2 regions of the Pseudoalteromonas sp. SR43-3 genome follow, and region 2 is predicted to be linked to the other one. Evidence: predicted binding sites of a transcription regulator. Region 2 holds the regulator's gene; the other holds the start of a gene.
What was found. The regulator LexA, encoded in region 2, represses DNA repair genes until DNA is damaged. The targets are predictions, from matches to a motif close to TACTGTATNNNNATACAGTA.
Positions count from the first base shown of each region.

Region 1: a site for LexA is predicted at 6,236-6,255, ahead of ruvC (crossover junction endodeoxyribonuclease RuvC). Genes of this name have one in related genera too.

Region 1 covers NZ_JACJEC010000007.1:158,439-174,655, forward strand. The annotation lists gene tolB (Tol-Pal system beta propeller repeat protein TolB) at 1-1,003, opposite strand, end outside; gene tolA (cell envelope integrity protein TolA) at 1,013-1,939, opposite strand; gene tolR (protein TolR) at 1,944-2,372, opposite strand; gene tolQ (protein TolQ) at 2,359-3,063, opposite strand; gene ruvB (Holliday junction branch migration DNA helicase RuvB) at 4,028-5,035, opposite strand; gene ruvA (Holliday junction branch migration protein RuvA) at 5,043-5,660, opposite strand; gene ruvC (crossover junction endodeoxyribonuclease RuvC) at 5,663-6,187, opposite strand; gene H5088_RS11100 (ABC transporter permease) at 6,317-8,818, opposite strand; gene H5088_RS11105 (ABC transporter ATP-binding protein) at 8,808-9,521, opposite strand; gene H5088_RS11110 (arylesterase) at 9,522-10,145, shown strand; tRNA gene H5088_RS11115 (tRNA-Pro) at 10,257-10,333, shown strand; gene H5088_RS20335 (YbjQ family protein) at 10,938-11,855, shown strand; gene bamE (outer membrane protein assembly factor BamE) at 11,922-12,281, opposite strand; gene H5088_RS11130 (VapE domain-containing protein) at 12,660-13,988, opposite strand; gene H5088_RS11135 (hypothetical protein) at 13,985-15,010, opposite strand; gene H5088_RS11140 (hypothetical protein) at 15,328-15,867, opposite strand; gene H5088_RS11145 (AlpA family transcriptional regulator) at 15,870-16,061, opposite strand; gene H5088_RS11150 (hypothetical protein) at 16,145-16,217, opposite strand, start outside.
Region 2 covers NZ_JACJEC010000013.1:5,017-21,684, reverse strand. The annotation lists gene H5088_RS14200 (heme A synthase) at 1-690, opposite strand, end outside; gene H5088_RS14195 (transmembrane cytochrome oxidase associated protein) at 719-1,213, opposite strand; gene H5088_RS14190 (SURF1 family protein) at 1,203-1,943, opposite strand; gene H5088_RS14185 (DUF2909 family protein) at 1,958-2,266, shown strand; gene H5088_RS14180 (cytochrome c oxidase subunit 3) at 2,169-3,044, opposite strand; gene H5088_RS14175 (cytochrome c oxidase assembly protein) at 3,080-3,610, opposite strand; gene ctaD (cytochrome c oxidase subunit I) at 3,610-5,202, opposite strand; gene coxB (cytochrome c oxidase subunit II) at 5,202-6,344, opposite strand; gene lexA (transcriptional repressor LexA) at 6,828-7,445, opposite strand; gene H5088_RS14155 (PaaI family thioesterase) at 7,613-8,053, shown strand; gene H5088_RS14150 (hypothetical protein) at 8,054-8,434, opposite strand; gene H5088_RS14145 (hypothetical protein) at 8,748-9,473, shown strand; gene H5088_RS14140 (chaperone modulator CbpM) at 9,536-9,856, opposite strand; gene H5088_RS14135 (DnaJ C-terminal domain-containing protein) at 9,856-10,824, opposite strand; gene H5088_RS14130 (endonuclease) at 11,056-11,709, shown strand; gene H5088_RS14125 (S41 family peptidase) at 11,810-13,417, shown strand; gene H5088_RS14120 (hypothetical protein) at 13,417-13,788, shown strand; gene hmpA (NO-inducible flavohemoprotein) at 13,860-15,041, opposite strand; gene H5088_RS14110 (NnrS family protein) at 15,062-16,294, opposite strand; gene norR (nitric oxide reductase transcriptional regulator NorR) at 16,574-16,668, shown strand, end outside.

The sequences.
Region 1 (16,217 bases), on a different contig from region 2:
TCTGAGCATTACCACCCCTTTCAGATGTAAACACAATATCTTGGCCATTAGGGTACCAAGATGGCTCAGTATCTATGCTACGATGATTTGTTAAGCGTGTTTCTTTACGTGTAGCAAGGTCAAGCATGTAAACTTCTGTCGCACCCGTCTTATCCTTAGAAAGCACTAATAATAGCTTTTTACCATCTGGCGAAAACTGCGGTGCACCATTAATACCACGGTAGCTTGCTATTATTTCACGCTTACCTGTGTATATATCTTGAATGTAAATTTGGCTTTGACGGTTTTCAAACGTTACATACGCTAGTTTAGTACCATTTGGTGACCATGCTGGCGACATTAATGGTTCTTTTGAACGAAGTAATACCTGTTCGTTAAAACCATCGTAATCAGCAACGACTAGTTGATAAGGTTTAGGCTCGTTATCACGTACTATTACATATGCAATTTTAGTTAAAAACGCGCCCTTTTCACCCGTTAGCTTTTCATAAATAACATCACTAATGCGGTGTGAATAACGACGAAAACCACTCTCGCCAATAACACTTTCACGCGCTTCTAAAATATGATCTTGGCTTTTAACTAACTTACCGTTACTCATCATTTGCGTATTGCCACCGGTAATTTGGCCGCGAATCACATCAACTAACTCATAACGAACTAAATAACGCCCATCAGTTTGTTGTTCAACCTCACCAACAAGAACAGCTTCAACACCTTTATTAACCCAAGACGCATAATCAATTTCGCCATCTTTACTTGGCTGTTGCGGCATTTGCGCCACATCAACAGGTTTAAACTTACCACTGCGCATTAAATCGGCAGCAATAACACCACTTAGCTTTTCAGGAATTGGACCAACACCTTGGTATTTAAAAGGTACAATGGCAATAGGCCTTGCACCGTCTACACCTTCTGTTATTACAATTTCAAGCGCTGCATTAGCAACACCCGTAAACCCAAACAGTAAAACTAAACAGGCTATTTTTATTTTGTTGAACATATCATTCCTTTAAAATTCTGGCTTGATTGTTAAATTAATATTCTTAAGTTTTTCGAATACGTCTTTATCTTTAGATACCGGTAATGTGTCAGCCATGCGCACAGCTCTTAATGCAGCTTCACATACTAACTTGTCGCCACCTAATGATTTAACTTGCGTTACTAAACCATTAAAGCCCAAACGAATATTAACTCGGCACTGTTGGTTTTTCATTTTTTCATCAATCAGTAAGTTTTGCTGAATACGCGCCATAATTAATGCTCGGTACTTATCAACTTCGCTCACCACTTGTTGCTGACGTATTTTACTACGGGCAGCCTGCTCTTTGGCAAGTTGCTCTTGTAACATTTGCTCTTGCATTGCTTGCTGGCGTTTACGTTCGGCCTCAGCAGCACGCTCTTTTGCTTCCTCTTCACGCTTTTTGCGCTCAGCTTCTGCTTTTTTAAGCGCTTCTTCTTCAGCTTTGCGTTTGTCAGCTGCTGCTTTTGCTGCGTTTTCAGCTTCTTGCTTTTGCTTTTCGGCTTGCTTAGCTTTAGCACGCTCTTTTTGCTCAATGGCACGTGCTTTTTTAGCTTCTGCCTCGGCTTGCGCTTTTTCTTTCTCTTTAGCTTTACGCTCTTGCTCTAGCTTTTTAATATTACGTGCTTCTGATTCACGTTGCTTGCGTGCATTGGCCGCTCTGCGTTCTAAATCACGGATACGTTTATCTTCAGCACTTTTTTTATCTTTTTCTTTCTTTTGAAGTTCAGCAATTTTTTGCTCAACTTGTTTTTGATCAACTGTAACGGCTGATACCGCTTTATCTGGCGTAGGTATAGCCGAATTAAGCGTTACTTCCATTACTTTAGGTGTTGGCGGATGAATATTTGCAGAAGCATACAAAAATCCACCAATCCCTAAATGAAGTACTATTGATTTTACTACTGAACTATTCATACAGCTACTTCCCCTCAAAGGATTCAGTCATTAATCCTACTGATGGTACGCCTGCATTTTTCAAAAAATCCATTAGTAATAATACTTCTTGATACGACACCTTACCCGAGCCTTTAATCATTACCGGCACGTCAGGGTTTTTCATTAGCTGTAATTTTATAACCGCAGCCACATCAAGTGCTTCCATAGGCTCTTCTGGATCAGTACCTACACTCACGTAATATTTACCTTGTGCATCTATTGAGGCAATAATAGGCGGAGTATCTTTAGTATCAACTAAATCAGACTCTTCCATTTTAGGTAAATCAACTTTTACACCATGCGTAATAAGCGGTGCTGTAGCCATAAATATTATAAGTAGTACCAACATTACATCAATGTAAGGTACTACATTAATCTCTGCGACCGGACGGCGCTTTTTACGCTGATACATTCGCTTGTGCCTCTATTTGTGTAGCTGCTTGACGATGTAAAATATTAGCAAACTCTTCCATAAAGTTAATATAGTGAGACTCAAGCTTTTCAACACTGTTTGAAAAACGGTTATAAGCAATAACAGCAGGGATCGCCGCAAATAAACCCATAGCAGTCGCAATAAGTGCCTCTGCAATACCTGGTGCTACCATTTGTAATGTAGCTTGCTTAACTTCACCTAGTGCTATAAAGGCATTCATTATACCCCACACTGTACCAAACAAACCGATGTACGGACTTATAGAACCTACTGTTGCTAAAAACGATAGACTAGATTCCATTTTTTCAATTTCACGAGAAAGCGCAACACGCATAGAGCGGTGCGTTCCTTCCATAACAATACTCGCACTTTGAAATGTATTCTTTTTATGACGAGCAAACTCTTTAAAGCCCGAAGTAAACAAAGCTTCAATGCCTTGAGACTGACCGCTGCGTGACGATATCTCGTTATATAATTTGCTTAAATCAATACCCGACCAAAACTTTTGCTCAAATTTCTTAGCATTTATTAGCGCATCCGATATTGCTTTTTTACGTTGAAATATAATTGTCCACGACATTACAGACATGGCAACTAGCCCTAACATTACTAATTGAACAAGCAAACTTGCTTCTAAAATTAGATCTAAAAAATTAAGCCCTGATCCCACGTTAAACTCCTAAATAATTTCAAAATACGGCAAATTGGTTAATTTGTGTAAATATGACCGCTTACACGGCCAAAAGTTGCATCTAGTGTATCTAGTCCATTTCAAGCTGACAACGGTATTGCTATGAATAGGCAACAAAAAACGTTAAAAAAACAGCTTTAGTTAGCATTTCCCTTTGCCTCAGTATTTTATTTAAACTTTAAAACAAACTCGCTAACTATAAATATGCGTAAATATATACATGAAACGTCATAAAATGCGCCGTTTATTCAAAATAAGAGCATAAACACTCAAAACCTATAAGCCTCACCTGCACGTAATAGTAAAACTAATACCGAGCTATAACGAAATAAATTACTTAAGTTATAAATTTCATAAACTTATAAATTTAACGATTAATTAACGCACAAGATTCAAACAACAATAAAATTCACTAAATTAGTTTTTCTAATCTGAAAATACAAATTTTCTAGTTTGAACAAAAAAGTAAACTTACGTATTATTCTCCCATACCGAGCTAGCGCACTGAATGAAATAGTTTCATTAAGCCAAGTTCTTAGTAATAGGATATTTTATCGTATTACATTGTTTTACTCTTTCTGGATAAAACCAAATTTAGTAAAACGTAGTTCCCCTGGATTACTTCCTTCAACTTGTTGTTTGCCCGCATTTTTTGCGGGCTTTTTTTTGCCTGCAATTTAGTGCGCTACATATTTTATTTATAAACTAATAATTGCCCTACCTAATTTACAATAAGTAATTCGCTTACTAGTTTGAATGGTACGCAGGATAGCCTCGCGAGTCTTAACGCCCTGTGAATTAACAGTTAACTATAAAGCGTATTAGTATTTTGAAATAACATTTGCAACAGTGTGTTGAGGTTTTGAGTATAATAATTTGAAACAAAGGGATACTGAAACAATTACCTGCTGCGCTATAAACCACAGCAAGTAAAGTATATAGGCTAGTCTTTTTTAGGAAGTAAACCAAAGTGATGATATGCACTGTCAGACACTATTCGCCCGCGTGGAGTGCGCTGAATAAATCCTTGCTGGATCAAAAATGGCTCTATTACATCTTCTATTGTTTCGCGCTCTTCACCAATAGCAGCCGCTACATTGTCGAGCCCTACTGGGCCGCCCATAAATTTTTCGATTATGGCGAGTAAATATTTGCGGTCCATATAATCAAAACCACTTTTATCTACGTCAATCATATCAAGGGCTTGCTTAGCTACATCGGCGTTTACTGTGCCGTCAGATTTTACTTGAGTGTAATCGCGTACACGGCGCAATAAGCGGTTTGCAATACGTGGTGTGCCGCGCGAGCGCTGGGCAATTTCGGTAGCGCCATCGTCACACATTTCTAAACCAAGATAATGTGCAGAGCGCCCTACTATGTGCGATAAATCTTCTACAGAATAAAACTCTAATCGCTGCACAATTCCAAAACGGTCACGCAGTGGCGATGTAAGCGAGCCTGCTCGTGTGGTTGCACCAATGAGTGTAAATGCAGGTAAGTCTAATTTAATAGAACGCGCAGCTGGGCCTTCACCAATCATTATATCAAGCTGGTAGTCTTCCATTGCGGGATACAGTATTTCTTCAACTTGCGGGCTTAGCCTGTGTATTTCATCGATAAACAGTACATCGCCCTCTTCTAAATTAGTAAGTAGAGCAGCTAAATCGCCTGCTTTTTCAAGTACAGGGCCTGATGTTGTTTTAATACTTACGTGTAACTCATTGGCTACAATATTTGCAAGCGTGGTTTTACCAAGCCCAGGTGGGCCAAATATTAATAAATGATCAAGCGCTTCACCACGGGTTCGGGCAGCTTCAATAAAAATTTCCATTTGCTGCTTAACATGAGGCTGGCCTCTGTAGTCGGCTAAAAGTTTTGGTCTTATTGCACGATCTATAGAGTCTTCATTTGTTTTTTCAGTCGCATCAATTAAGCGATCCGCTTCAATCATGGGTTACTCACAACATAGATTTTAAAGATTCTCTAATAAGAACCTCAGTAGACATATCGGGTTTACTTATCGATTTTACTGCTTTTTGAGCTTGTGGCAATTTATAACCTAATGCAAGCAGTGCCGATACGGCATCATCCGCTGCATTATTAGCAATTGTCGCATCGCTCATTGGCTCTATTACTGCGCTGTCGCTAAATGGCGTAAATAAATCATTGCCCCAATCTTTTAGTCTGTCTTTCATTTCGAGTACTAAACGCTCGGCTGTTTTTTTACCTACACCGGGTAATTTAACAAGCGATGTTGAGTCTTCGTTATTTACACAACTTACAAATTGTTTTGCCGACATGCCCGATAAAATAGCTAAGCCAAGTTTTGGCCCTACGCCATTTGCTTTTAATAGCTCTCTAAACAAAGCACGTTCAACTTTATTATTAAAACCAAATAATAGTTGAGCATCTTCACGCACTACAAAGTGAGTGTAAACAATCGCATTTTCACCAATTTTTGGTAAGTCGTAAAAACAGGTCATTGGCATTTGTACTTCGTAACCTACACCACTTACTTCGAGTAATATTTCTGGTGGCTGTTTTTCGACTAAAATACCATTTAAGCGGCCTATCATAATTATTTCCTTAAACGTCCTCTAACGGTTTTGCTTGCGCTGCCCGCTAGTTTAATTAAATTTTGTTCTGAGTGAGCGTGGCAAATCGCAATAGCGAGTGCATCAGCTGCATCGGCTTGTGGCGTACCAGGTAGTTTTAAAATATTTTTTACCATGTGTTGCACTTGAGTTTTATCTGCGCCACCGTTGCCTACTACTGCTTGCTTAATTTGCCTAGCTGAGTATTCAAATACAGGTAAGTCGGCCATCGCAGCGCCCACAATCGCAGCGCCTCTAGCTTGGCCTAGTTTTAAAGCTGAATCGGGGTTGTGCGCCATAAATACTTTTTCAATGGCAAAGGTTTCTGGCGAAAACTGCTCAATAAGCTGTGTAATGCCTTGGTAGATCATTTTAAGCCTAACCGGAAAAGGATGATCGGCTAACTTAATACAGCCACTGCCTAAGTATGTAAATTTAGAACCTTGATGGGCAACAACACCATATCCGGTCAAACGTGAACCAGGATCGATCCCTAAAATGATGGCCAAACAGCGCTCCATTGTTATTATTTTTAAATTACGTTAATAATGCCAGAGCACTGTATAAATTACCAGTACAAAGAAAAACAAAAATGCCCACGTACTAGGTGGGCATTTACAGAGCATGTTAGTTTAAGCTTACCCTAGGGCACGCACTAATCCTTGGGTGTTTTGTTTAAGTGTTCGGGCAATCATTAAATAACCTAAGCCTGCCACAAATACGCCGCCAGCTACCGGACCTATAATCCATATATGTGGGTGTAACTTACCTGCTAAATCAAACATTTGTTGCTGCACAATCAAAAGCGCTATATCACTAAAAAATGCAGCCACTAAACCAGCTAAACCGCCTAGTAATAAAAACTCATACAGGGTCGCGTTTTTAATTAATCGGCTTTTAGCCCCAAGCGTTCGCAGTATTACAATTTCTTGCATACGCTCACCTAAACTAGCTTGCACTTGCGATATAAGTACAAGCGCGCCACACAGCACAACAATTGCAAGTACGAAGCCAATGGCGAGCGATACTTGCGAAATAGTAGTTTGTATTTGCTTAACAAAGTTATCAATATCAATGGCTGTAATAGTAGGGTAAGTACGTAATAACTGGCTAAAGTCACGTTTTTGATCTGGATTTATACGTACCGACGAAATATACGTCGCCGGAAAATCTGCAAGTACATCAGGGCTTAAAATAATAAAAAAGTTAGGTTTAAGCGTGGCCCAATTTACTTTGCGCACACTGGTGATTTTAGCGTCGAACGACTGCGAACCAATTAAAAATGTAAGCGTATCGCCTATCTCAACATCTAATCGCTCAAGCATCGACTCCTCTACTGAAGCCTCAGCCATCGCATTTTCACCAAACCACGTGCCTTGTGTTACTTCATTTTGGTCAGGCACATCTTTAAGCCATGTAAGGTTTAGCTCACGACCAATACCTGCACGTGCTTCTTCGTCTTTTTTCTCGTTGTCTTGCAGCGATACAGAACGTGCTACCAACTCGCCGTTTACCGCATTTACGCGCCCACGAATAGTTGGATAAAACTCTGATACCTGAATATCTTTTTGAGCTAAATATTCATTAATTGGCTCAAGCTCATTTTGCGTAATATTAACTAAAAACGCATTAGGCGCGTCGCTTGGAAGTTGCGACTGCCAATCAGATATCATGTCGTTTTTAAGTACCACTAAAAACAGCAGTAATTTAATTGCTAACGAAAAACTAATTAACTGTACCGCGTTCACATTTGCACGCTTTTGGATAGATGCAATTGCAAGCGACCAGCTGTTACCTGGCTTTAATCCTAGCTTTCGACCACCACCAAATATTAATTTAGATACTAAAAACAGCACACCAATTAGCGCAAGTGTTGATATAAACAAAATAAGCGTTATTTTTATGTTGTTACTAAATAACCACATTAATAAAAACACAGTTAGCGCACTCATACCTAAATGCACACGGCTCACTGCCAACTTGTCACCTAAGTTACGGCGCAGTACTCTAAGCGGTGGAATATCAAATAAATCAAATAACGGTTTAATAGAAAACATAACGGCACAAATTACGCCAGTGCTTATAGCTACCAGCCAAGGTTTAAAGCCACCTAAAGGCAGCTCTGTGCCCATACTTTTTGATAAGTAACTTGTTGCTATTTCTTGCAAGCCATAACCAATTAACAGCCCAATACTTACCGCCATTGCACATACAAGCAATAAATGGAGCATGTATATTTTGCGGATCATTGAACGGCTACCGCCTAGCGTTTTCATCATCGCTACTGGGTCGTATTGGCGTTCACAATAACGTTTTGCTGAAACAGCTATAGCCACTGCGGCTAAAATAATGCCCAGTAAACCAGCAAGTAATAAAAAGCTCTCAGCGCGGTTTAAGCTGTTTGAAATGGGTGATTGGCGGTCTTTAACGCCATACCATTGTTGGTTTTCTTTCATTTGTGGTTTAAGCCACTCGTAAAAGCTATTTATGTCGGCCTCACTACCTGCATAAAGTTGGCGGTAATAAACACGACTACCCGGCTGCACAACTTCAGTTTTTGCAACATCGTCAATATTAATAAGCACACGACGGCTACTTGAAAATACATTAAATGGCGCGTCTGGCTCTTCTACAATAACTTTTGAAACATTAAATAATGCCGCGCCAAGCTCTACTTGCGCGCCTATATCAATATTTAAACTGTAAAATACCGACTCACTTAGCCACACATTACCCGGCGTTGGCCCGCTATTAGCAACTTTAGTTTCACCGGTTAGGGTATCTTTAACTTTTAACTGCCCTTTTAGCGGGTACGCATTAGATGCCGCTTTTACTGAGCTAAACTGCATTTCATCATCGGCAAACAACATAGTGTCGAAATACACCATTTGCGCCGTTTTTAAATTTTGGCTCTGTGCTTGAGTAATAAAAGCGGTGTCCAGAACATGGTCGCTTGCAAGTACACGGTCTGCTGCAATAAAAGCACTGCTTTTTTGCGCAATACTTTGCCCTATTCGCTCAGTAACCATCGACAGTGTAAGCACGGTTAAAACAGCAAGAGCGATAGCTGCGCTTATAACCGTAAGCTCACCACGGCGAAATTCTCGCGAAAATAACTTAAGCGCTAACTTAACCCACATTAGCAACGTCCTCTACTTGGCTTTTTACCAGTAAACCCGCTTCTATTTGAATAATGTGCTCACATTTTTGTGCAAGCCCTTCATCGTGAGTTACCAAAATAAGCGTAGTACCGTGCTGAGTATTTAAATCAAATAATAAGGATTCAATCATTTTACCGTTTTTGCTGTCTAAATTAGCCGAAGGCTCATCAGCAAATAGTATTTTAGGTGTACCAATAAATGCTCGCGCAATAGCAACACGCTGCTGTTCACCGCCAGAGAGTTGCGACGGGTAATGATCAATTCGATGGCTCAAGCCTACTTTTTCAAGCAAAGCAATTGCTTGCTCTTTTGCATCACTTTCACCAGCGAGCTCTGCTGGTAGCATAACGTTTTCTAGTGCCGTTAAGCTTTGTACTAACATAAACGATTGAAACACAAATCCAATTTTAGCCGCGCGCAGTGCAGCACGCTCTTCTTCATCTAAATTGTGTAATGGTTCACCATCTAAAAATATTTCACCGCTGCTGGCGGTGTCCAGCCCTGCTAATAAACTGAGTAACGTAGATTTACCTGAGCCCGATGTGCCAACAATAGCAACAGACTCGCCATGCTTGACATTAAAGCTGATGTCGCTGAGGATGGGCAGCTCACCTTCAAAGGTAGAGACTACTTTAGACAAACCATTAACCTGAATTATATTTAATTGAGAAAGCGCTGACATATGACTCATTCAATCCTTCGTTTAGTATTCATTTTATTTTTAGTTATCAAACCGCTGAGCGCAGCAGCCGAAAACACGATTTTAATACTCGGTGACAGTTTAAGCGCAGCCTACGGACTTCAACAAGAAGAAGGCTGGGTAAAATTGTTACAAGATAAATACGATGACGAACAAGCCGACATTGAACTTATCAACGCCAGTATTAGTGGCGAAACATCTGGTGGAGCCCTACGCCGTTTAGATGCATTGCTTGAGCAATACGAACCCACTCATGTACTTATTGAGCTAGGTGCTAATGACGGTTTACGTGGTTTCCCAGTTAAAAAAATGCAAACTAACTTAACGTCTCTTATTCAAAAAAGCCAAGCAGCTAATGCGATGACCGCCTTAATGGAGATTTACATTCCCCCTAATTACGGCCCGCGTTACAGTAAAATGTTTACTGACACTTTTTCGCGCGTTAGCGAAGAGACAAATGCGCATTTAATGAACTTTTTTATGCTAGATATTGCCAGCCAATCTGATCTAATGCAAAACGATAGTTTACACCCTAACAAAAAAGCTCAGCCATTAATACGAGATGAGATGTATGACTCGATCAAAAAGTGGCTAAATAAAGACTAGCTAATTAATACACCGCAAGGGCGCCTTTTTAGGCCTCTTGCGTAATAAACACCCAAACAAACAATCGCTTATTGATTTTTAAAAAAATACACGTACTATTGCAAACAACGTCGGTATGTAGCGCAGCTTGGTAGCGCACTGTCATGGGGTGGCAGGGGTCGAGAGTTCGAATCTCTCCATACCGACCATTTAAATCAATATCTTACCTCAACTTATAAATCTCTCGTTAAAACCTAAACTGCTCCGTGTAGCCAATCTGTAGCCACTCTTTTCTTTTTTATAGTCGGGAATTAAAAAATTTATCTCTTTAATCGTTCGCGCGTACTGGTTGCGAATCTTCCTTTTACGGTGTCTGAAAATACCCTATAGAAATCTAGCTAATTTGTTATGTTGTTCTAAGCTATTTCTTAGCCCCCATACGCCAGAGAAGCCGTTTCTTTGTAGATACCTGAATAAGCTTTTACTAGTCCAAGAATTACCCCAGCTTGTCTTAATGCCTCTATTATTCAGGTAATTGACTAAAACACGATAACTAGGGTTTTTGTATCGACTGGATTGGTTTATCAACTCCACCAGCGTTATAAAAATTAGCTTATCGTTATTAATTTTATGTGATGTATTCATATATCCCCCAATATGAGTTCTTATTATACCCTTTCTTAGCTTAGTATCATGCGGATATGACCTACTAAAAAGTACATTAAATATCGCTTTATAATATTAAATTTAAATAGCTTGAATTTGCCTCGTTCTTTTGTGATTCTAAAATAATTACAACTACTAAGGACGGTTATGTTTCTATCAGACAACCAACAATCATCTTCTTCAAATACAAAAACAGAATGGACATTAAACGACAAAGGCCTGACGAATAATTTTACAGAAATAACTTATGATATTGACAGCCTAAGCTTTTCACTAAAAAAGGATGGGTATAAAGGGGTTGCATCAATCTTTTATAAGGATAAATTTCTTTGTAATCTATCAACTTTATTTAGTCAATCTGGGATCTATAAAAAGCACGGTATTAAAGAAAGTATAATAATAACCAATAATATTGAGGATAAGCTGACAGATGTACACAATAACGAAATCACTCTGACAAGCACATTACTCAACTTTAATTCAAAAGAATATGGTATTGCAGGCTTGCGAACGGTTAAAGGTACTTCATCATATGACGTTCTGTTTTATGGGAAACACTTAACTGATGTGTCAGAAGCAACAGCTCAAAAATTAGAGAGCACAAAAGACATATACTTAAAGCGTAAGTTGTCTACTTTCCATGAAAAAATGAAAGACAAAAAAACAGTTAGCGAAATCGTAAAAATAAAAGAGAGTCTCACTGCAAAAAATTATAAAATAATCCGTAGTCCAAATGAAGTAATACTAACCACTGAAACCTCATCAAATTTAAATGTGCTGAAAAGGCTGGACGTTATAACTGCTGAATGTGCGTATGGTATGAACATATTTAAAGACTTGTTCGCGAGCATAAGTGATATTTTTGGCGGTAGAAATAAAAGTATTCAAAATACGTTGAAAGACGCTCGTAAAAACGTTTTAGCTGAACTACAAAAAGAAGCATTTTCTCTAGGTGCTAACGCTGTGGTAGGCATAGACCTAGATTACAGTGAAATATCGGGCGGTGGTAAATTCGGTATGTTATTTATCGTTGCTTCTGGCACTGCGGTAATTGTTGAGGATTAAATTTAATTATTTATTTTAGCTAGCTTATAGCGGCGTTAATAAAGTATAAAAACGCCGCTTTTAAAATTAGTTAATACTCATCTGGGGCGCTGCGCCATTAGTGAATGTGTAGTTTGAAACAATACCGTCATCAAAAAGTATATCTAACATTTTTTGAGTGCCTTCGGTTTGAACTTTCATAGTGAACACATAAGATTGGGCTTTAGATGTGCCCTGTGAGTAAAAATAAAGCCACTTTACTTGGTTGCCATTAATAACAGTTTTTGAATACGGTTCACCAAACCAATCTGCAACTTGCTCTTTAGTTGTAACTCCCTTTTCAATCTGATCAACCTTATCTGTTTTAAAGTCGCTGCCTGTTGTGTAATTTGCAGTAGCACAGGCCGTTAGTAATAAAGCACATAAAATTAAAATTCCATATTTCATAGTTATTCCCTTTTCATTTAATGAACCATAAAAATATACAAGCATGTGAATATTTACAACTATTTAATTAGTTAAGCCATACATTCACTCTTAACTACTCCTAATATATTGATTCTAAAATCATAAAAAGCTGTTAAGTTAAGTGTTAAGTAAAAAGGCCACCTTTACTATATTAGCCTTTTCTATACTCGGTAGTCCTTATTCCCTTTACAGACCACACTATTTTAAATCAGCTATTTAATTTATTTATAGAAAGTTACTTAACTACTTAACACAAACAAGTAAAGCCCTTATAAATAAAGGGCTTTAGCTGGGTTAGGTGAATTTTAAGAGCTTAACTTTACTCAACTAACCTAACAGTTGATATAAAAGAAGCGGCTAGTAAATGCTTAATTTATAGCGTGTTTGATTCCCCCCTGCTTTTTTGGCTTGTAGATAACCTTCGCGGCTTAATTGCTTTAGCGCTTTACCGACAACACCGCTTGTATAAGAGTTAAGTTTTTTATCTTCATAAATTAACTCACCAGCTGAAAACCAACCATTAATACACTGTGGCCTATCAATTTCGTTTGCAAAATCTATCTTGCTGGCTGGTGCTATGTAATTGTCGTATATGTAACTATACGCAAAGCCCTTATCTTGGTAGCTGTCATTAAACTTGGCTATTTGCTGCAAATCTTCGTCTTTTAGCATCCAGCCATAACCACTTAAATAGAGCTGCTTTACTTCAAGCCAAAACTGTTTAAGTTGTGACTCATCAACCTGTTTTAATGAGCCTGTACCGTCATAGTGCCAGCCCAGTAACTCGTTTAGCTTATCCATGTTAGCGGCTCGCTCCATTTCAATAACAGCAAAGCGGCTTGAGCCTGTTTCATCCTTTAAAAACTCGCTACCGTTAACCGTGGCAATAAAATGTGTTTGCCTTGGTTTTTTAATATCGAGCCTTGCATAAGGTGGGCGAACCGTATCAACCTTATTAGTGATAAACGCTTTCAAACTTCCTTGTGAGTTTTTACTGGTACGTTCAAGCTCGCCTAGCTCAACAATAAATGAGCGAATACACGACAACACACTGTCTTTATCATCGGGGTTTAAAGCTGCCCCTTCTAAAAACGCATGTGGGATAATCTCAGCAAAGCGAGAGACAAACGCCGTTTTTCTAAAAGACTGATTGCCCTGCAATACAGGCACAAGTTTACTATTAAAATTTTTCTCATAAAGAGAAGCCACACAGCCCACCAGCCAGTGTTTTAATATCGTGTCGGCTAACGCTTCATGTTTAGCGTTTAAGCAGCTAATTACCGCACTTACGCGTTCTTTACCGTCCCATTTCTCACCATCTAAGTATAGTTTTATAGGGTGGTATTTAGTTTGCTCACATAATGCAACTAAATGTGTGTTAATTGCCTTTTCAGGTAAACCATAAATATTTGCAGCTGATATAAGTTTACTGTTAATGCTGTCGAACGAGTCGGCGATTAAGTTACCAAAAATATCGCACACCTCATTATTAAAGGTCATCATATTTAACCTAAAATCTAAGCTACAAAAATTAGCTAAATCAGCGAGGTTTTGATTAGTATTTAGTACTCTTACATTGCCTTTATTATCCTCTTTTAAATCGGTAAAGCGTGGCCTATCTAATACCGTATTTTGAGGCAACTCTATTTCGTAGCTTTTGTGCGGGGCTGGTATAGCTATACTCATAATTTAGCCCCCATAAACAACGTTTGAGTGCGTTGGTTTTGCTTATGAATTTTGTACTCTTTTAAGTTGTGTTTGTGCAACTCAGAAAAGTAAGTTTCAGCCACCAGCTTTAACGCTCGTTTATAATCGCCTTGATAGGAACGTATCACCATAAAATCAAACTTATCTATACATAAGCCATTAGCGCAGGGGTCATTTTCATGGTGCGAATAATAACGCTCCTTACCATCGGTATGACTTGTTAATATATAAACACCTGCCTGTTTGCTGGTGGACTCTGGCGGTAAATACGCCTTACCTTGTGCTTTGTAACCGTATTGAATAAGTAACTCATGCCATGAGTAAGCGCTGTTAACAGCATCGATAATAGATACCTGCTTACCTATTAACTGAGTTTGATAACTTGGCTTAATAGGTAGGCTAGTAGCCTTTTCTAATTCCTGGTTTTGCTCTGCTTCTAAAGCTTGTGCGTCTTTGTAAAGCTGAGAGCTTTCAACATCAAGCGCCCTACCTGCTGCAATTTTAAATTGGTAACTATCGCCTTTTAAGCGGACAGGTAAATACATTATTTGCTGCGGGCGTTTGGCGCAATCATCTGCCATGAACACATAGCTTAAATAGCTTTCCATTGCCGCCCACACCTCATAAGTAATAGAAGCGGCTAGTTCTATATAAACTCTATACCGATTTGTTGTGGTCTGTTGCTGGTGGCTTGCTGTTGTATGGATTATGTATGACTCAATACACATACTTTCTAGCATGTCGGCAATAGTCGTTAACTCTAGGTTAGTATCGTCTAAATCAAGCCTAAGTAGCGTAAACTTATCATGTAAGAGAATAGACTCTTTTGTTTTATTAGCCGCATCAGTAGCCGCAATTACGGCCGATCTAGCTTTAGCTTCTTTCGGTGTTAATGCGCCTAAGTCTTGAGGACTTTTAACCTTTAGTTTTAACTCATGCCAATTTATATGCGTAAAATCAGCGGTGACGTTGTGGCTTTTGCCATGTAAAAATTTAAGCATGTTTAAGCCCTTTATTAAAAATAATACTTACAAGCAACATGTTTATGTTGGGGCTAACGCTCAACAATGTTTTAAGTTTATTGGTATAATAAAGGCCACAACATAGTTTTGTAATCAGCCCTTTGCCGAGGGCTTTTTTATGCTCAATCATAAAGCCCCCGATTTAATCAAAGTGATAGTCAAAGCCACTAATACCACTATTTGAAAAATTAAATATAATAATAGAATTAAAATATCACTAAGCTTTACACTTACCTCTGAGTTGAGTAACTTATCAACCGCAAACTTTATTTGTTTGTAACTTTTAAAAGGGCTCATTATTTTGACTCCTTTTTTGGCTGGTGGTTAGTTTGTGAAGCTTCATCACCAGTATTTGAACTAGAGGCCGTTACAGTTGGCGCTGTAGTGGCTTTTTCATTTTCGGTTTGTTGATTGTAGTAATCATCGTTTGCAGCATCACTCACTAGATCGGCAAGCTCTGACTTCGCTCTGATAGATTCAAGAAAGGCTGTAGACTCCCTAATTCGACCTTGTTTAGCCAGCTTATGTGAATCTTGTTTATACTCGCTTTTTCTCTCTGCCCTTGCTTTAGCATCATCAAGCTTTGAACCTGATTTATGTCTCGGGTCTAAACTACGCGCAAAGATAACGCCTTTATCACTTGTGTGGTTAATGATGTTCCAGCAATACTTACTTCCCCCTAAGCTTTGTAGCGGGCTTCGTTGCCGACCGTTAAAGATGCGGGTTAATTCGGCTTCATATACTTCATAATTATCTAAAAGTAATGACAGTAGTTTATAAGCTTGAGTATGTGACTTAGGTATATAACAAGGGTTAAAATCGTTTAGCTTTTTCACTGTTATACCTCCTTGCTCGCTAACCACTGATCAAGGTCACATTTTCTGTAAATGCAACAACGTGTACTTATGCGAATTTTTTTAGGAAAGTTTTCGTTCTGTTCAGCAAGCCTCCATAAGGTGGGCTTGCTCACCCCTATATAGGCAGCGGCATCTTTTAAGCGTAAGTTTTCGTTTGAAATTGAATGGTTCATAAAAAATCACCTGATTTGTTGTTGATTCAGGTGACATTATGGGAAGTAATTTTGCTCTACATCAGGGAATACAAAAAATTTAATTATTCCCGTCGATTTCCTTTCAAGTAATCGGGAATTTTTATTCCTTCGCTTTTTTGAATAATGTCCTCCCAA
Region 2 (16,668 bases):
CTCATAATTACTGTGCTCAAGTGGTAATTGAAATACGCTACTCAATGAAAACGGTTGTGCGTAATTACACAATGGCAAACCACTACAATGAGGAGCGGCGTAATTTGCAGCCAGCCAACCACCAAGTGCAATTTGGATAATTAATACACTGAGCGCTACTAAACTTAAACCAAAATAGCGTTTTGCGCCGCTATCGCCACCCATAATAGGTTTTGCGGTTAGCCGTAAATATAAAAGCGTTATAAGTGACAAAATACTAAAGCCCCCTAATAAGTGGCCCATTACAATAAGCGGCTGAAGGTTCATGGTTACTGTCCACATACCAAGGGCAGCCTGAAATACTACGAGTAGAAGTAAAGCCAAAGGCAATTTAACTGGCGTAGTTGGATATTGGCGTTTTAAAAAAGCCAACACAAATAAACCTAAAATAAGTAAGCCTAAAGCACCTGCAAAGTAGCGATGAATCATTTCTTTCCACGCTTTTGCGGTTTCGAACATCATATCGGGGTAGCTTTGAGTTGCTAAGGCTATGTCAGCCTCATGCTTAGGTACCGTTAAAAAGCCATAACAACCAGGCCAATCGGGGCACCCTAATCCTGCATCACTTAAGCGGGTGTACGCACCTAAAGCAACTACAATCAAAGCGAGTAATCCTGTTATTAATACTAAGTTTTTATAATTTTTATACATCAGATACTCCAACTTAAGCTCAACTTAATTAGCTAGAACGAGAATAGTTAAGTAATTTTTTTAGATCTTTTAATAGCCCTTTTTGTACTAAACGGTTTTCTTGTGGCTCGACCTTAAAGGGATATTCAAGTACCACTAACCCCATATGATCAATTAAATATAAACTTGCAGGATTTAAACTCTGTTGTTCGGTAATAATTTTCCACGGTAGATTTTTATTGTCGGGGCTTCCCATTACAGCCATATCAACCTTGCCTTGGTTTTTACCAAGTGCCACATATAAGTTATTAAATGCATTGAGCTGTTCGCTGCATGGGGTGTTACATTCGTTTGAATAATTAAGTGCGATAGTCCATTGTTTGGGATTATTTTGCGGCCAATTTTTAAGTTTTATTTCTTGGCTTAAAAACTCGCCATTATTAGTAATTGCAGTAGGCAACCAATCAAACTTTAATGCGCCATATGCCAAAATTAATGGGATAGCGCAGCAACCCACAAACAATAAAAGGGGATTATTTTTCATTATGTGTCCTTTTTTTACTCGCAAAAATAGCCACAACAGCACATGCAACAGCAATTAAAAACCATTGCAAAGCGTAGGCATTATGCTTTTGAGGGCTCATAACAACGGCCTCATAATGAGGTGTTGCAATCTCATCACCAGTACCTTGTCTGTAAGCCATAAAATTAATTAATGATTGCTGGCTTTGAGTGCTCAGCATATTCAAGTCGATAGATTGGATTCTTGTAGGTAAGTCGTTATTTGTAGTTTTATCTTCAAGCGTAAAGCTACTTAAGTTATTTTCTTTTATTTGCGCTTTAAGAATAAAAACACCTGTAGGCAGAGTAACCTTTGGCAGTGTATCTCTAGATATAGGCGCTTTTACCCATCCTAAATTAACTAAAATCACTTTTTCTTCGCTATCTGGCTTTAGTAAAGCAAGTAGGTCGTACCCTACTTGCCCGTTATAAATTTGATTATCTAAAAGCCAATATTGGTTTTGTACAAACCGCCCTTTTAACTCAACCAATACACCAGTTTTGTTCCAGCTATCAGGCAGGTTAAGTAATTGAGACCAGCTCATCACACCACGAGTCTGTTGCTTAGCAATGGCGGTTAGTTGTTGCTGCTTTTGCTCACCTCGCTCCAACTGCCAAAACCCTAATCGCACACATACAAGTACAACAACCACAACCATACAAAGTGTGATTAGTGAGCTAAGCTTTTGTTTGTACCATAAAACTAACTGCATAAAGGGTCAACTCAGTGATTATTAAAATTATTATCGTACTGTTGTTAATATTTATACTTTTTAACTTATTTAGAGCATTGTTTATTATGGTGTCAGGGAAAACAGGGGGACGACCAATGCCTCACTTTTTAGGTCGTCGCGTATTGTTTTCGGTCGTTGTTTTAGTTGTCGTTATTGCAGCGCTTAAACTTGGTTTTATTAAAGCAAATAATTCGCCAATAAACGCTACAGCACATATACAAATACAAACAAACACAGCCACACCACATCAACAAAGTGCCAATACCAAGCAGCTGCTTGAAAAGCAAAGTGCTTATCTTTAGTAAAGTGCCCTTTTAATATCCGTAAAAATATTACAAATAAAAGTACGGTTCCTAGCGTTACATGCATGCCATGAAAACCAGTCAATAAAAAGAACGTATTACCGTAAATACCCGCATCTAGCGTTAGGTTAAGATCATTATATGCATGCATGTACTCCTCAACTTGCAGTCCTAAAAAGCAAACACCCAATAAAATAGTAGCGCCTAAAAAAACCTTAAGTGGAGTGCGTTTATTGTTTTCCATCGCTACGTGGGCAAAATGTAAAGTAACTGAGGAAGTAAGCAGTATTAAGGTATTTATAAGTGGTAAGCCTTGCCAGCCCATAGCTTGAGTAGTTTCGCCAGCAGGTGTTGAAACTAGCGGCCAAACGGCTTCAAAAGTAGGCCATAAAACCTCGTTAGTCATTGCATTATTGCCTGCACCTCCAAGCCAAGGTACCGACAATACGCGTGCATAAAAAAGCGCACCAAAAAAGGCCATAAAAAACATAACTTCAGAAAAAATAAACCAGCTCATACCTTGTCTAAAAGAGCGATCCATTTGTGCTGAGTACAAACCTTGGTCCGATTCACTAATTACATTTTTAAACCAGCTAAACAACATATACACAAGTACAGCAATACCGGCATAAAGCAGATAAACCCCGCTACCACCTTCTTTACCTACACTCATAACTGTTAAGCCTGCCCCTACTGCAATAAAAAACAATGCAACAGCACCTACAATAGGCCACGGACTTTGCTCAGGTACGTAATAATGCTCATATTCTTGATTCATTTTATTTACTCCTAGTTTCACACTAGTTTAAAAAGCTAGTTATTACTTGCCACCAGCTGTTCACTAATATCAAATACGGTATAAGATAAAGTTAATTCTTCAATGTCGCTTGGCAATGCGGTATCAACATAAAAAAGTAATTTAAATTCAAGCTCTTCCCCTGCTTTTAGAGGTTGCTGATCAAAGCAAAAACAGGCTATTTTATGTAAATACTTTGCCGCTTTACCTGGTGAGACTGATGGTACAGCCTGCATTACTTTATCTAGATTGCTGTTATTTTTAGCACTAAACATTACTTCACGCATTGCACCGGGTTTTACCACTACACTGTATTCTTTTGATTTAACTTCAAACGGTGCACCACTTTGTGCGTGAGTAGTAAAGCTAACGCCAACTTCTCGGTTTTGTACTATTTGTGTACTTTGCTCTGCTTGCTCAAGCGAAGGCTTTCCATTAAGCCCTGTTACATCACAAAACACGTCATACAAAGGTACTAAAGCAAAGGCAAAGGCAAACATGCCTATGCAAATAAGTACCAAACGTTTGAGTAGCGGTGCGTGTGTCATTACTTAATAACCGGCGGCGTAGAAAAAGTATGATATGGCGCTGGAGAGTCAACTTCCCACTCAAGGCCTTCTGCCCCTTCCCATACTTTTGCAGGCACTTTATCACCTCCACGCGCGCATTTAATTACCACAGCTACAAACAACAATTGCGATAAACCAAAGGCAAACCCACCAATACTTATGATTGCGTTAAAGTCGGCAAATTGAAGAGCGTAATCGGGAATTCGACGCGGCATACCAGCAAGCCCTACAAAATGCATAGGAAAAAACAGTACGTTCACGCTCACCAGCGATAGCCAAAAATGCCATTTAGCCAATGTGATATTAAACATATTGCCCGTCCACTTGGGCAGCCAGTAATAAGCCCCCGCCATTATCGAAAATACAGCCCCTGTTACTAATACATAATGAAAGTGCGCCACTACAAAATAAGTATCGTGATATTGAAAATCAGCAGGTGTAATTGCCAGCATCAATCCCGAAAAACCACCCAAGGTAAACAGCACAATAAACGCAATACTAAAAAGCATTGGCACTTCAAAAGTTATTGAGCCTTTCCACATTGTGGCAACCCAATTAAATACTTTTACTCCTGTAGGTACCGATATAAGCATGGTCGCGTACATAAAAAACAACTCGCCAGCGACCGGCATCCCAGTGGTAAACATATGATGAGCCCATACAATAAAGCTCAATAGTGCTATGGAGGATGTGGCGTATACCATTGAGGCATAGCCAAAAAGTTTTTTACGAGAAAAGGTAGGTACTATTGTAGATATAATGCCAAAGGCAGGAAGAATCATAATGTATACTTCGGGGTGACCAAAAAACCAAAAAATGTGTTGGAACATCACCGGGTCGCCACCGCCTGCGGCATCAAAAAAGCTGGTCGCAAAATACTTATCGGTAAGTACCATAGTGACAGCCCCTGCAAGCACTGGCATTACGGCTATTAATAAAAAGGCAGTAATTAACCACGTCCATACAAATAAGGGCAACTTCATCCATGTCATGCCTGGGGCACGTAAGTTCACTATGGTTACAATCACATTGATTGCGCCCATTATTGAGCTAATTCCCATAATATGTACGGCAAATACAAACAATGCAGTATTATCATTACTGTATGTTGTGGACAGTGGTGCATAAAAAGTCCAACCAAATGCAGGCCCCCCACCAGGCATAAATAACGATGCCAATAGGATTAAAAACGCAAACGGTAAAATCCAAAAGCTCCAGTTATTCATTCTTGGCAATGCCATATCTGGCGCGCCAATCATGAGTGGTATCATCCAGTTAGCAAGGCCTGTAAAGGCGGGCATAACCGCACCAAACACCATAATTAAACCATGCACTGTGGTCATTTGATTAAAAAAGTGAGGGTCGACCAACTGTAAACCTGGTTGAAATAATTCAGCCCTGATCACCATGGCCATTGCGCCACCAATTAAGAACATGGTCAGCGAAAAAATTAAATATAAACTACCTATATCTTTATGATTAGTTGTGTAAAGCCAGCGTTTAAAACCTTTAGCTGGGTGATGAGCATGATGAGCTTCATTGGCGTTAGGTTGTTCTACTATGCTACTCATTAGTTCGCCTCCACTTTGGCATCAAGTGCTGTCTGTATTTGACTCGGTTGAATAACATCACCCGTATCATTACCCCACGCATTACGTTTATAAGTAATAACCGCAGCTAATTGCTTTATAGATAACTGCTTGGCAAAAGCTTGCATTGCCGTACCGGGTCGTCCATGGATAACTACATCAATGTGATCTTTTATATCGCCAAGCACTATCGGGCTGCCTTTAAGTGCAGGAAATACGCCCGGTAACCCCATGCCAGTAGGTTGATGACATGCAGCACAATTAGCCATATATACTTGTTCGCCTAAAGTCATTAATTCTTCTTTTGGGAGGGTTTTATCAAGTAATGCGGCATCTGCTAATGCTGCTTTTTGTTTAGCCTGCTTTGCATCTGCAAGCCATGTTTTAAAATCAGCCTCAGATTTAGCGACCACCACAACGGGCATAAAGCCATGGTCTTTACCACACAACTCAGCACATTGGCCTCGGTAAGTACCTTCTTCGTTTATGTTCGTCCATGTTTCGTTTATAAAGCCGGGGTTAGCATCTTTTTTAACTGCAAAATCAGGTACCCACCAAGAGTGAATAACATCGTCAGAAGTCATTAAAAATCGTACTTTTTGATTTATTGGCAGTACAAGAGGCTTATCAACCTCAAGTAAGTAGTTAGGATTTTTATCTGCAAGATTCGCGATTTCATCTTGCGGGGTAGATAAAATAGAGTAGAACTCTACATCTTCACCCATATATTCATAATGCCATTTCCATTGCGAACCCGTAATTTTAATAGTGAGATCAGCTTTGCTGGCATCTTCCATTGCAATTAGGGTTTTAGTGGCTGGTACTGCCATAGCAATTAAAATAACAAACGGAATTGCAGTCCAAAGTATTTCTACTTTAGTGCTTTCGTGAAATTGGGCAGGTACAGCCCCTTTAGATTTACGGTGATGAATAAGTGCCCAAAACATAATTGCGAACACTATCACCCCAATCACACAACATATTATAAATATGGTCATGTGCAGCTGATATACATTATTGCTTATATCGGTTACGCCTTTGCGCATATTGTATTGGCTGTTAGCCAAAACTGGGTGCGAAAAAACACATAATATAAGCCACAAGGTAGAGGTCAGTTTACCCATGTGACGGCTCCTTTGATGCTATTGCGAATGCAAAGCGAAGAGGCATACGGCTTAAACGCCAATTCGTTATTTTTATTTTTTTAGCCAATCTTATTTAATATTGATTGGTTTTGCTGCGCCAACAACGAGTTTGTGTATATTGTGTGTTCTCAAAACTAAAAAGCTGTGAGTTATTATTAGCTCAGCACATTAACAATTAGCTAAAAAACGAACAACAAGCAAGTTTTAGTATAAAAAACAATCAGGTGATATTGAATAATTAATAAAAAATCGGTAATCAACTGGGCAACAGAAAGTTCAAAATATGAGCAAAACAAAGGGGTTTAACGCATTCGGAGGGGGGAAATATAAGTGCAAAAAAGTTTACAGCTTAAATAGTCAGTGGGCTGTTTACGCCCTATTTTTAGTACAAATTTTAAAACAAAAATGCGTACTAGTTAGTACGCATTTATAAAACTGCTTGTTTAAAAGCTATTTTTAAAGTCACATCCAATCAGCGTTTCTTATAACGCCAACGGCTAAGCCTTCAATATTAAAAGACTCATTCTCAAGATCTACTTCAATAGAGTCAAAATCGTCGTTTTCAGCATGAAGTAATACTTTACGACCCGCTTTCTCAAGACGTTTTACAGTTACGTCTTCGTCTAGGCGAGCAACAACAACTTGTCCGTTTTCAGCGGTTTGAGTACGATGTACAGCAAGTAAATCACCATCCATAATACCAATATCTTTCATGCTCATACCGTTAACGCGTAGTAAAAAATCTGCAGCCGGTTTAAACATTAATGGATCGATTTTGCAGTGACTTTCAACGTGCTCTTGCGCCAAAATAGGTGAACCAGCAGCAACACGCCCTATAAGCGGTAAACCTAATTGTTCTGGCTCTTCTTCTTCAATTAATTGAATACCACGGCTTGCACCTGGTTTCATTTTAATTGCGCCTTTTTTAGCAAGTGCTTTTAAATGTTCTTCAGCAGCATTGGCACTTTTAAAACCTAATGTTTGCGCTATTTCAGCACGTGTAGGAGGCATACCAGTGTCTTTAATAAAAACTTTAATTAGTTCGAGTATTTGAGCTTGGCGGTTCGTTAATGGTCGCATACAACTGGTTTTCCATACAGTACATTTAACTGTGAGTATATACAGTTAAATAAAAATCGCAAATTTAAATTAAGCCTTAAAATAGCTAAAGTAATTTCACTTGTGTACATTTTAGGGATATAACTAAAGCTAAGTTTATAAATGATTAAAAATGCAAAGGAGACATTATGAGTATTTGGTACCAGCCCATCACCTTAGAGCTGTGCAAGCAGTTAGAGCAAGGCATTAATGGCCAAGGAACATTAATGAAAACTATGGGGATAGAAGTCACAGAAATTGGCGATGATTATTTGGTTGCCACAATGCCGGCAATTCCTGAGCATCATAACCCAATGGGCATGGTTCACGGCGGTGCTAACGTTGTACTTGCCGAAACAGTTGCCAGCTATGCCGCTAACTTTGTTGTCGATTTTACTAAATTCTACTGTGTAGGGCAGGAAATTAGCGCAAGTCATTTAAAAGCATCTCGCAACGGCACTTTAACAGCAACGGCTAGAGCGTTTCATATTGGCAAACGTAGTTCAGTATGGGAAATAAAAATTACAAATAGCCGCAATGAGCTGTGCTGCGTATCAAAAATGACCGCAGCAGTCGTAGAGCGAAGATAGTTACTTTTCGATTGGGTAAATGGTAATTTCCATACCCGCACCAATCGCAGATATACGCAATAATGTATCTGCATCTAAGGCTTGATTAAAGCACTTAGGAGAAGTCCCTGATTCAAAACCAATATCAAACGTTCTACGTGAACAGCTTAACCATTGCTTTAGCGCGTTACGCGAACACGATTCAATAAGCTCACATATATGGTTTATGGCTTTATCAGGTGTGCTCACCTCACCTGTAGCTTCAATACGCGCTAGTTGACGGTATTCGTCTTTGTCATAATGTAAAATCGTCGCGACTTTTTTCAAGTCCGCCACTAGCAAACTAATATCTTGCTTTGATTCAAGCTCAAGATCTACATTTAAAAATTGAATTTCCGACATCGTTTCGTATTTATCCTCTAATAATTTCATTGCAAACTTTAACGCAGTTTTACCGTTATACCAAATCAACTATGCCCTAATAACCACTTTATATGGATATTTCGCAGCTTTTAAGTATTTTTTAGCATTTAAAGCTAGCTGGATATCAAACATCCAGCTCAATTAAACAGATAAGTCATGTTAGGAATTTAAGTGTAATCTTTTTTATTTTTAAATGATTACAGTAAGCTATAGTTTAAACTGCGACAAAATGTCGCAGTAACTTATCCCATTAATGTAATAAACTAGCCTCTAAAAATAATAAGACTAAAACATGAATAAAAAAATATTTAAGCATGCTCGCAAGTTACATAAATGGTTAGGTTATTTATTAGCACTACAAATTTTAGCATGGTTACTAGGTGGTTTAATTATGAGTGCACTCCCTCTTGATAAAGTTCATGGGGAGCATCTTGCTACACGTACTCTTAATAACCCATTTACGCAGGCTGATTATGTTGCCTCCCTTGACGATATTGCCTCTCAGGTGGTTAATCCAACACAAATAATTTTTGAGAACTTCTTAACTACACCACTTATTACTGTCTTTAGTAATAACGAGCAGCAAAGCTTCAATGGCATAACAGGCCGACCATTTGAACCGCCAACTAAAATACAAACTACCGCAAATGCTAAAGCACACTTACTTATTGACGCTCAAGTAACAAGCGCTGTACTACTAAAGCAAGGTATGCGAGAAGTTGGATATAAAACCAATGTTTGGCAGGTACAATTTGACGACACATTTAACACAACACTGTACTTGTCAGAAAATAATGGCAAAGTTGTTACCGTTCGCAGCACGCTGTGGCGAATATTCGACTTTTTTTGGATGTTACATATTATGGATTACGATGAGCGAGAGGATTTTAATAATCCACTGCTTATTAGCTTTTCAGCAACCGGTGTACTTTTTTGTTTAAGTGGAATATTACTACTTATACAAAATATACGACTAAAACGATTTATCCGAATTAAAAATAAGAATAAATCAAAGTAGTCATATTGGTTTTTGAGAGCTAGCGCCCACTTATCAAAGAGTAAATAAGCCTAGGGCTTATTTTATTCCAAGTGCTTAAATCGACTCAAATGTCGCTTTAACATTTCGTTTTCGAAAATCAACTCATCACGCTCATCCAGCAATTGTAAAACTAAAGCTATTGCCGACCAATCTAACGAAAAGTCATGTTGGATACGGACCGCTTTTTTAACTAAGGTCACTGCAGATACCGTAAATTGCCACTGCGTAACATGATCCCCCTCAATTGGAACCGCAATATTATGCTCAACTAGCTCATATAAAATTGCTTCGCTAATATCACTGCTCAAACATAGCTCTTTGCTAGTAAGTAAATCGTCTTTTTGTGTCACGATAATTTGCATTATGGCTTGCTCCAGTTATTACGGGGATCAAAGTGAGCTTTTTTGGCTAATTCTTCCCACAGTTTTTTACTGGCATCATCAACAGATGTTGGATTAACAATTTTAAGCACAGCAAATAAGTCACCTTTAGCTTTTTTACTCATTAATCCCTTACCTTTAATACGCAAGCGTTGACCAGACTGACTGTTAGAAGGAATAGTTAATTGGATATTACCTGTCAACGTAGGTAAATTTAGCTTTGTACCAAGAGCCGCTTCCCATGGTGCAAGAGGGACAACTATATTTAGGTTATGACCCTCAACATCAAATAATGGGTGAGGCACTAAACTAATTTGTAAATACAAGTCGCCATTTTGCCCATTCGCTGACCCTAATCCGCCTTGCCCTTTTAGTCGAATTCGCTCGCCATTTACTGAGCCTGCAGGAATTTTCACTTTAAGTGATTTTTTAATTTCAGTGACACGGCCACTGCTGTCTCGCTGCGGTAACATAAAGTCAACAGGCTTAACGGTATCAACTAAAGTCTCTTCAAGAAAAATTGGGAACTCTATTTCCACATCTTGTCCTTTTTGCGCGCGAGCGGCGTTACTTCTGCTCTGCCCGGAACGATCGAATCCACCAGCTCCGCCAAACATTGAATTAATAAAGTCAGAAAACTCTTGGTCGGTTTGAGGATCGCTTTGCTGATAATTACTTTGCGAAGAGGCATTGTTACCACCATAATGGCCTTGCTGTTGACGAGAACGATTTTGTTGATGACGACGTAACTTGTCGTATTTTACACGTTCTTCTTTGTTATGAATGACTTCGTAAGCTTCTGCTATTTCTTTAAACTTATCTTCTGCTTGAGGCTCTTTGCTTACATCTGGGTGATATTTTCTGGCTAACTTTTTATAAGCAACTTTAACCGCTTTATCATCTGCATCAGGCGATATTCCAAGCACTGCATAATAATCAACAAATTTCATTTGCAATCCAAATCCTCATATTGAGTAAGCTTTAAGCATACTCCTTAACGGGTAACCTTGTGTGGTTAAAATACGATAAATAGTGAGAAATAAATGAATAGTGAAAATAACTTTGAGTAAAAAATTAATCAGGCACTTTTTAGTAATATAAGCGTTGGCCTTAAGTTAACTTTATCTTTTATCTTCAAGGCTTTAAACTGCCTATTCCTGTAGTTCACATTTGTGATGGATATGACTCGATTTATTCTGGCCTTATTGGCTTGTTGTGTGTGCGTTTCGGTATCAGCTGAACAATTTACCCGTTTTTCAACGGCTAAAAGACATTTAATTAAAACCCTACCTGACAACGCCAAAAGCATTTACTGCGGCTGTGATATTAAAAAAGAAGGCAAAAAACTCGTTCCTGATCCGTCTAACTGTGGTTACATTCCTCGAAATACCCTTACCCGCTCAGGCAAAGTAAATGTGCGAGCACTACGCATTGAGTGGGAACACATTGTTCCGGCGTGGGAATTTGGTCACCAGCTACAATGCTGGCAAGATGGCGGGCGTAAAAACTGCCGTAAAGTAAGTGCTAAATTTAGAAAAATGGAAGCTGATATAAATAACTTAGCGCCAGCTATTGGCGAAATTAATGCCGACCGCTCTAATTATCGTTTTGGTATGCTTAGCGAAAACGCCACACAATATGGTCGTTGCGAAGTAAAAGTAAACTTTAAGCAACGTGTAGTTGAACCGCCTGTTTATGCACGAAAACGTATAGCTGACACCTACGCTTACATGCAAAAAACATACGGTTTAAAAATCTCTGATAAACAGCAAAAGTTATTTAATGCATGGCAAAAGCAAGCATTCGCAGATACAAGTAGTGCGAGCAAGCTCTAAGCTTTAACACTCATTTACATAAATCAAAGTTATAAATATTGAATAAACGAGCGAGTGTTGTAATATTTTAAACAACTTATTTACAAAAAAGCCCTTAACTATGTTTAAAAATAATAAAACCTCGCTTGCCATTTTCACTGCATTTGCGGGCTTTGCTTTGACCGGTTGTGGCGGCGGCGGTAGCGGTATCGACTCAGCCCCTGTAGTTACAACACCTGTTAGTAGCAGTCCAACATGGACTGCGGGTGTATTTGAACCCTCTAACGATTTAAAAAACTTTTGCGAAACCCCGCGTACGGGTAACGATCCCTTTAATAACAACGAGCCTTACCCAGATCAAGCTGGTTCTGCCCTTTATGAAAAACTCTGGCTTCGCTCTTGGAGCGACGAAACCTACCTTTGGTATGATGAGATTGCCGATAACGATCCTGAAAGCTTTGCCACAGTAGCCGATTATTTTGCCCAATTAAAAACAGAGCAACTTACCGACTCAGGGGCAAAAAAAGATAACTTTCATTTTTCAGAACCTACTGAAGATTACTTTCAAGAAGCGCAATCGGGCGTTACTTCTGGTTACGGTATAAATTGGGCGTTTATTGGCGATACAGCCGACCGTATTTTACGCGTCGCTTATCTTGAAGATGATTCACCTGCAAGCCAAATAGGCTTTCAACGTGGTGATACTGTACTTTCAGTTGACGGTGTTAGCATTAATACCAATACACAGTCGGGTGTAGATACGCTTAACGAAGGCTTATTTAGTCCTACTAACGGCGACTCACATACTATTGTTGTACGCAGTAACGATGGCGCCGAAAAAACATTTAACGTAACCGCTGGCAATATTGAACAAACACCGGTTCAAAATGTTAAAACGATTACAACCGCAAATGGTTCAAGCGTGGGTTACATGCAATTTAATAGTCATATAAGCATTGCCCAAGAAGGGCTTATTGATGCAGTAAATAAGTTTAAAACCGATGGTATTGATGAGCTTGTAATCGACTTTAGATATAACGGTGGTGGTTTATTAGCACTGTCGGCACAATTGGCTTATATGGTTGCCGGTAATGCCAACGTTAACAACCGCTTTTATTATCAAACTCAACAAAACGATAAACAACCCGTTGATTCGCCTTTTCCATTTATTGATGAAGAAATAGATTACTCTACTTTTTTTAGCACAGGTGAAAACCTACCTGATTTAAACTTATCGAAGGTTTATGTATTAAGCACATCAGGCACCTGTTCGGCATCAGAAGCTTTTATTAATGGTTTAAAAGGTATAGACGCAGAAGTTATTTTAATTGGCGATACAACCTGCGGTAAGCCCTATGGCTTTACCCCAACTCATAACTGCGCAACAACCTATTACACTATTCAATTTAGTGGGGTAAATAGCAAAGGATTTGGCGAATACGCTGCGGGTTTTACACCAACCCCTACGCCACAATTTGATGCTGATGTTCAAGGTTGTGAAATTGAGGACGACTTTGATCATCAGTTAGGCGACAGTGACGAGGCCGTTTTAGCCACCGCATTGTTTCATGTTGAAAATGGCAATTGCCCAATTAGAACGGCTGCTGCAAAAGCAGAGCCAGCTAATTTTTCAAGCTCTCGTGAATCTCTCATTCCTTTAAATATGCCTGAGCAATTTACCCAGCGTAATATGGACTTAACTTGGCCAACACTGAGTGAGGAAAGGTAATGGATAAATTATTACTCCCATTAGCTACCTTATTCGCTTTAGGTGGATGCCAAAGTGTAAATAGTGATCCCGCTAAACCCGCTATATTAACGAGCGTTAATCCTAGCGTTATTGCAACACTACAACAGGCAATTCAACAAGCTAAGGGAGGCGCATTAGTAACACTTTCCGATTCCGTATTTACTAAACGTAGCGAACTGCTAATTGATCATGCAATGAGTAAAGGGTCTGATGGCAGAGTAATTATGGGCGCGCATAATATAAAATCTGAGAAGTTTATTTTGCAACTACGTAATAACCAATGCGAGCTTTACTATCCTAAAAAAGAGCTTACTACAGTACTTGAAGGTGTGACCTGTAAAGAGTTATAAAGCACTTTATTAGCGTTTATAAAAAGGCGCGCAGCACATCGCTGTACGCCTTTTTCTATTTTAAAGCGTTATTACAAGTCTTCATGCGGACCAAACACTTCATAATGAATCTGCTCGTTTTTAACACCTAGTTCAAGTAACTGCTTTTTTATAAATGCCATAAAACCGGCAGGACCACATAAGTAAAAGTCGCCATTACTCAATGGTAGCTGTGCTTGTACTGCATTTAGGTTCATTAACCCAGTAAAGTCAGCGCCCTCTCTCGCTTGGTTAAACCACGTTATTGTTTTCAAGTGGTTATTCTGCGCTGTTAGATCATATAAATATTTTGAAAACGAATGTTGCTGAGTATTTTCGCAAGCATGTAAATACATAATCTCTTGATTAGAATTGTCACTTAATAACGTTTCAAGCATAGCCAGCATTGGCGTTTGCCCAACACCTGCTGAAATGAGAACCACTGGACTTGTGTTATTGCGTAAAAAGAAGTCTCCTGCCGGCGGGTATAACTCAACAATAGTGCCTTGCTCTAATGAGTGTAAATAATTAGACACCATGCCAGGCTTTGGCTGTAGCTCTTTTTTAACACTAATACGGTAGTTTTTAGCGTTACTTTTTTGTGAAATAGAATACTGGCGAATTTCTTCATATTCAGCGCCCTCTGGCTTAACTTTAATACCTAAATACTGCCCTGGTTTATGTGTAATAACAGCTTCGCCATCAACTGGCGTAAGTGTAAAACTCGTTACTAGTTCTGATTCGGCCTGTTTGTTGGTTATTTCAAATTGCCGAGTTCCCGCCCAACCACCGTGTTTATTTTTACTGTGCTCATACAAAGCAGCTTCTTCGGTTATACAAATATCAGCAAGTACGCCGTAAGCTTCGCGCCAAGCGTATTCAACATCGGGAGTAAATTGCTCAGGAAGAAGCTCTTTAAGCGTACCAATTAAGTGTGCACCTACAATAGGGTAATGCTCAGGTAAAATATTCAAGCTTGTATGCTTATGATTAATACGTGTTAGCGCTTCTTTTAATACGGCTAAATTATCAATATTTTGTGCATACGCAGCCAATGCATTAAAAAGTGCAAATTGCTGACGACCTGTATCTTGGTTCGCCATATTAAAAATATTTTTAAGCTCAGGATTATGACTAAATAAACGCTTATAAAAATGATCGGTAACAACCGTACCCGCCTGCGCTAATAACGGAACTGTGCTTTTTACAATCTCAATGGTTTTATCAGATAACATATGTATTTCCTATGGATGAACTAACCACGACGCCCATCAACACGACGCCGCGTTAATATAGGTGTGCAGTGAATTAAAAATAATGAAAAAGCTACTAACCACAGCAAAGCACTTATTTGCCAAGCAAGGTGAGGCCTAATAATAAAAGGGAGTAATGAACGAGTAATAGCGGCCACAAGCAAAAATGCAAAAGCAACAGCCATGTAATGAGGAATAGCGAGTGTACGCCCTGTATGACCATGCGATACACGCGTCATCATTGCTAAAATCATCATACCTATTGTGCCAATAGTGATTAAGTGCAGCGCATCTTTAAATTGCATTGCACTGCTATAAAAGCTAAATGCAACCATCATTAACCCTACGCCTAACGCTAAGTAGGAAAAATGTAAAGACCATAACAACGGCACTCTCAATACCTTGCTATCCCACCAACAACCAGCCCTAAGCAGGTGGAGCGCAGCAACAGTTGCAACAACTAACGCAGGATTAATCGTGTTCAAAAACAACTTGTTGATGAAAAATAAAGTGATAGCCACAATAGATAAATACATAACAGCTTTATCTATTTTAGGAGTGCGAACTTGTGCGGCTAACCCCAGACCTTTAGCGGTAAAAAATGGTAAAACGCGGCCCGCAACAATGCCAACTAGTAAAGTAATAACCAGCACTGCGGTATCAACCACACCAAGTGCAAGCTGCATGTTTTGTTGTAAAACAAGTATTAAATACAATACATTGAGCCCACAAAGCACAGCTAAAATAGCTAAAAACGGATAGTTACTTTTGCTATTGGCTTTTAATAACATATTAGCCAACGCGGTTATGGCGCCTAGCCACCAAATAACTTGTAATGTAAGTGCAGCATATAAATTAAAATGAGCAATATCTGGCAGTACTACAAAAAATGCTAAGCGCGCTGCAAGCCATATAAACGTAAGCCACATAAGGGCTTTGCCACTTATGCTCGGCACGCCTGTCCACGTTTGTGCTGCGGTAAGTAAAAAGCCAACAGCTACAACTCCTGCAAAGCCAAACAGCATTTCGTGCGCGTGCCATAATGTCGCAGGTATCGATAAGTGCCAACTTGCATGGCCTGTTAAAATAAGTAGCCAATACCCCACTGACAAAAATGCCAATAAACCACCGCCTAAAAAGAAAGGCCTAAAAGCTAGCATCCATAACGGCCATTGAGATACTTGATGAATAGCAACGCGTGCTGGCATTGGCTCAGTTAAGTTTATAGGGCGCATTATTTTATTTCCTGCCCTACACCATACTGAGCAAAAAAGTATTCAGCGCACGCTAGTGCCTCATGCAGTGAACTAAACTGTGTTTGATTATTTAAATTATTCAGCATTAGTGTGTTCATGGCGATCTCTGTAACTAACTACGTTACTTAGCTATTACACATACTGTGCCAACAAGTTTAATTAATTAAATTCAACAAGTTAAATTAAATCACTTTACAGTGTGAGTCTTTATGACCTACTATAAATTAACTCATAAAAACACAAATAGGTCATTTTGACGTGAACCAGCAATTCAACCTTACACAAGTTGCTCTAGAGCTTGCTCAAAGTACACTACACGAGCATAGCTTTGATCAATTACTAGCAACGGTTGA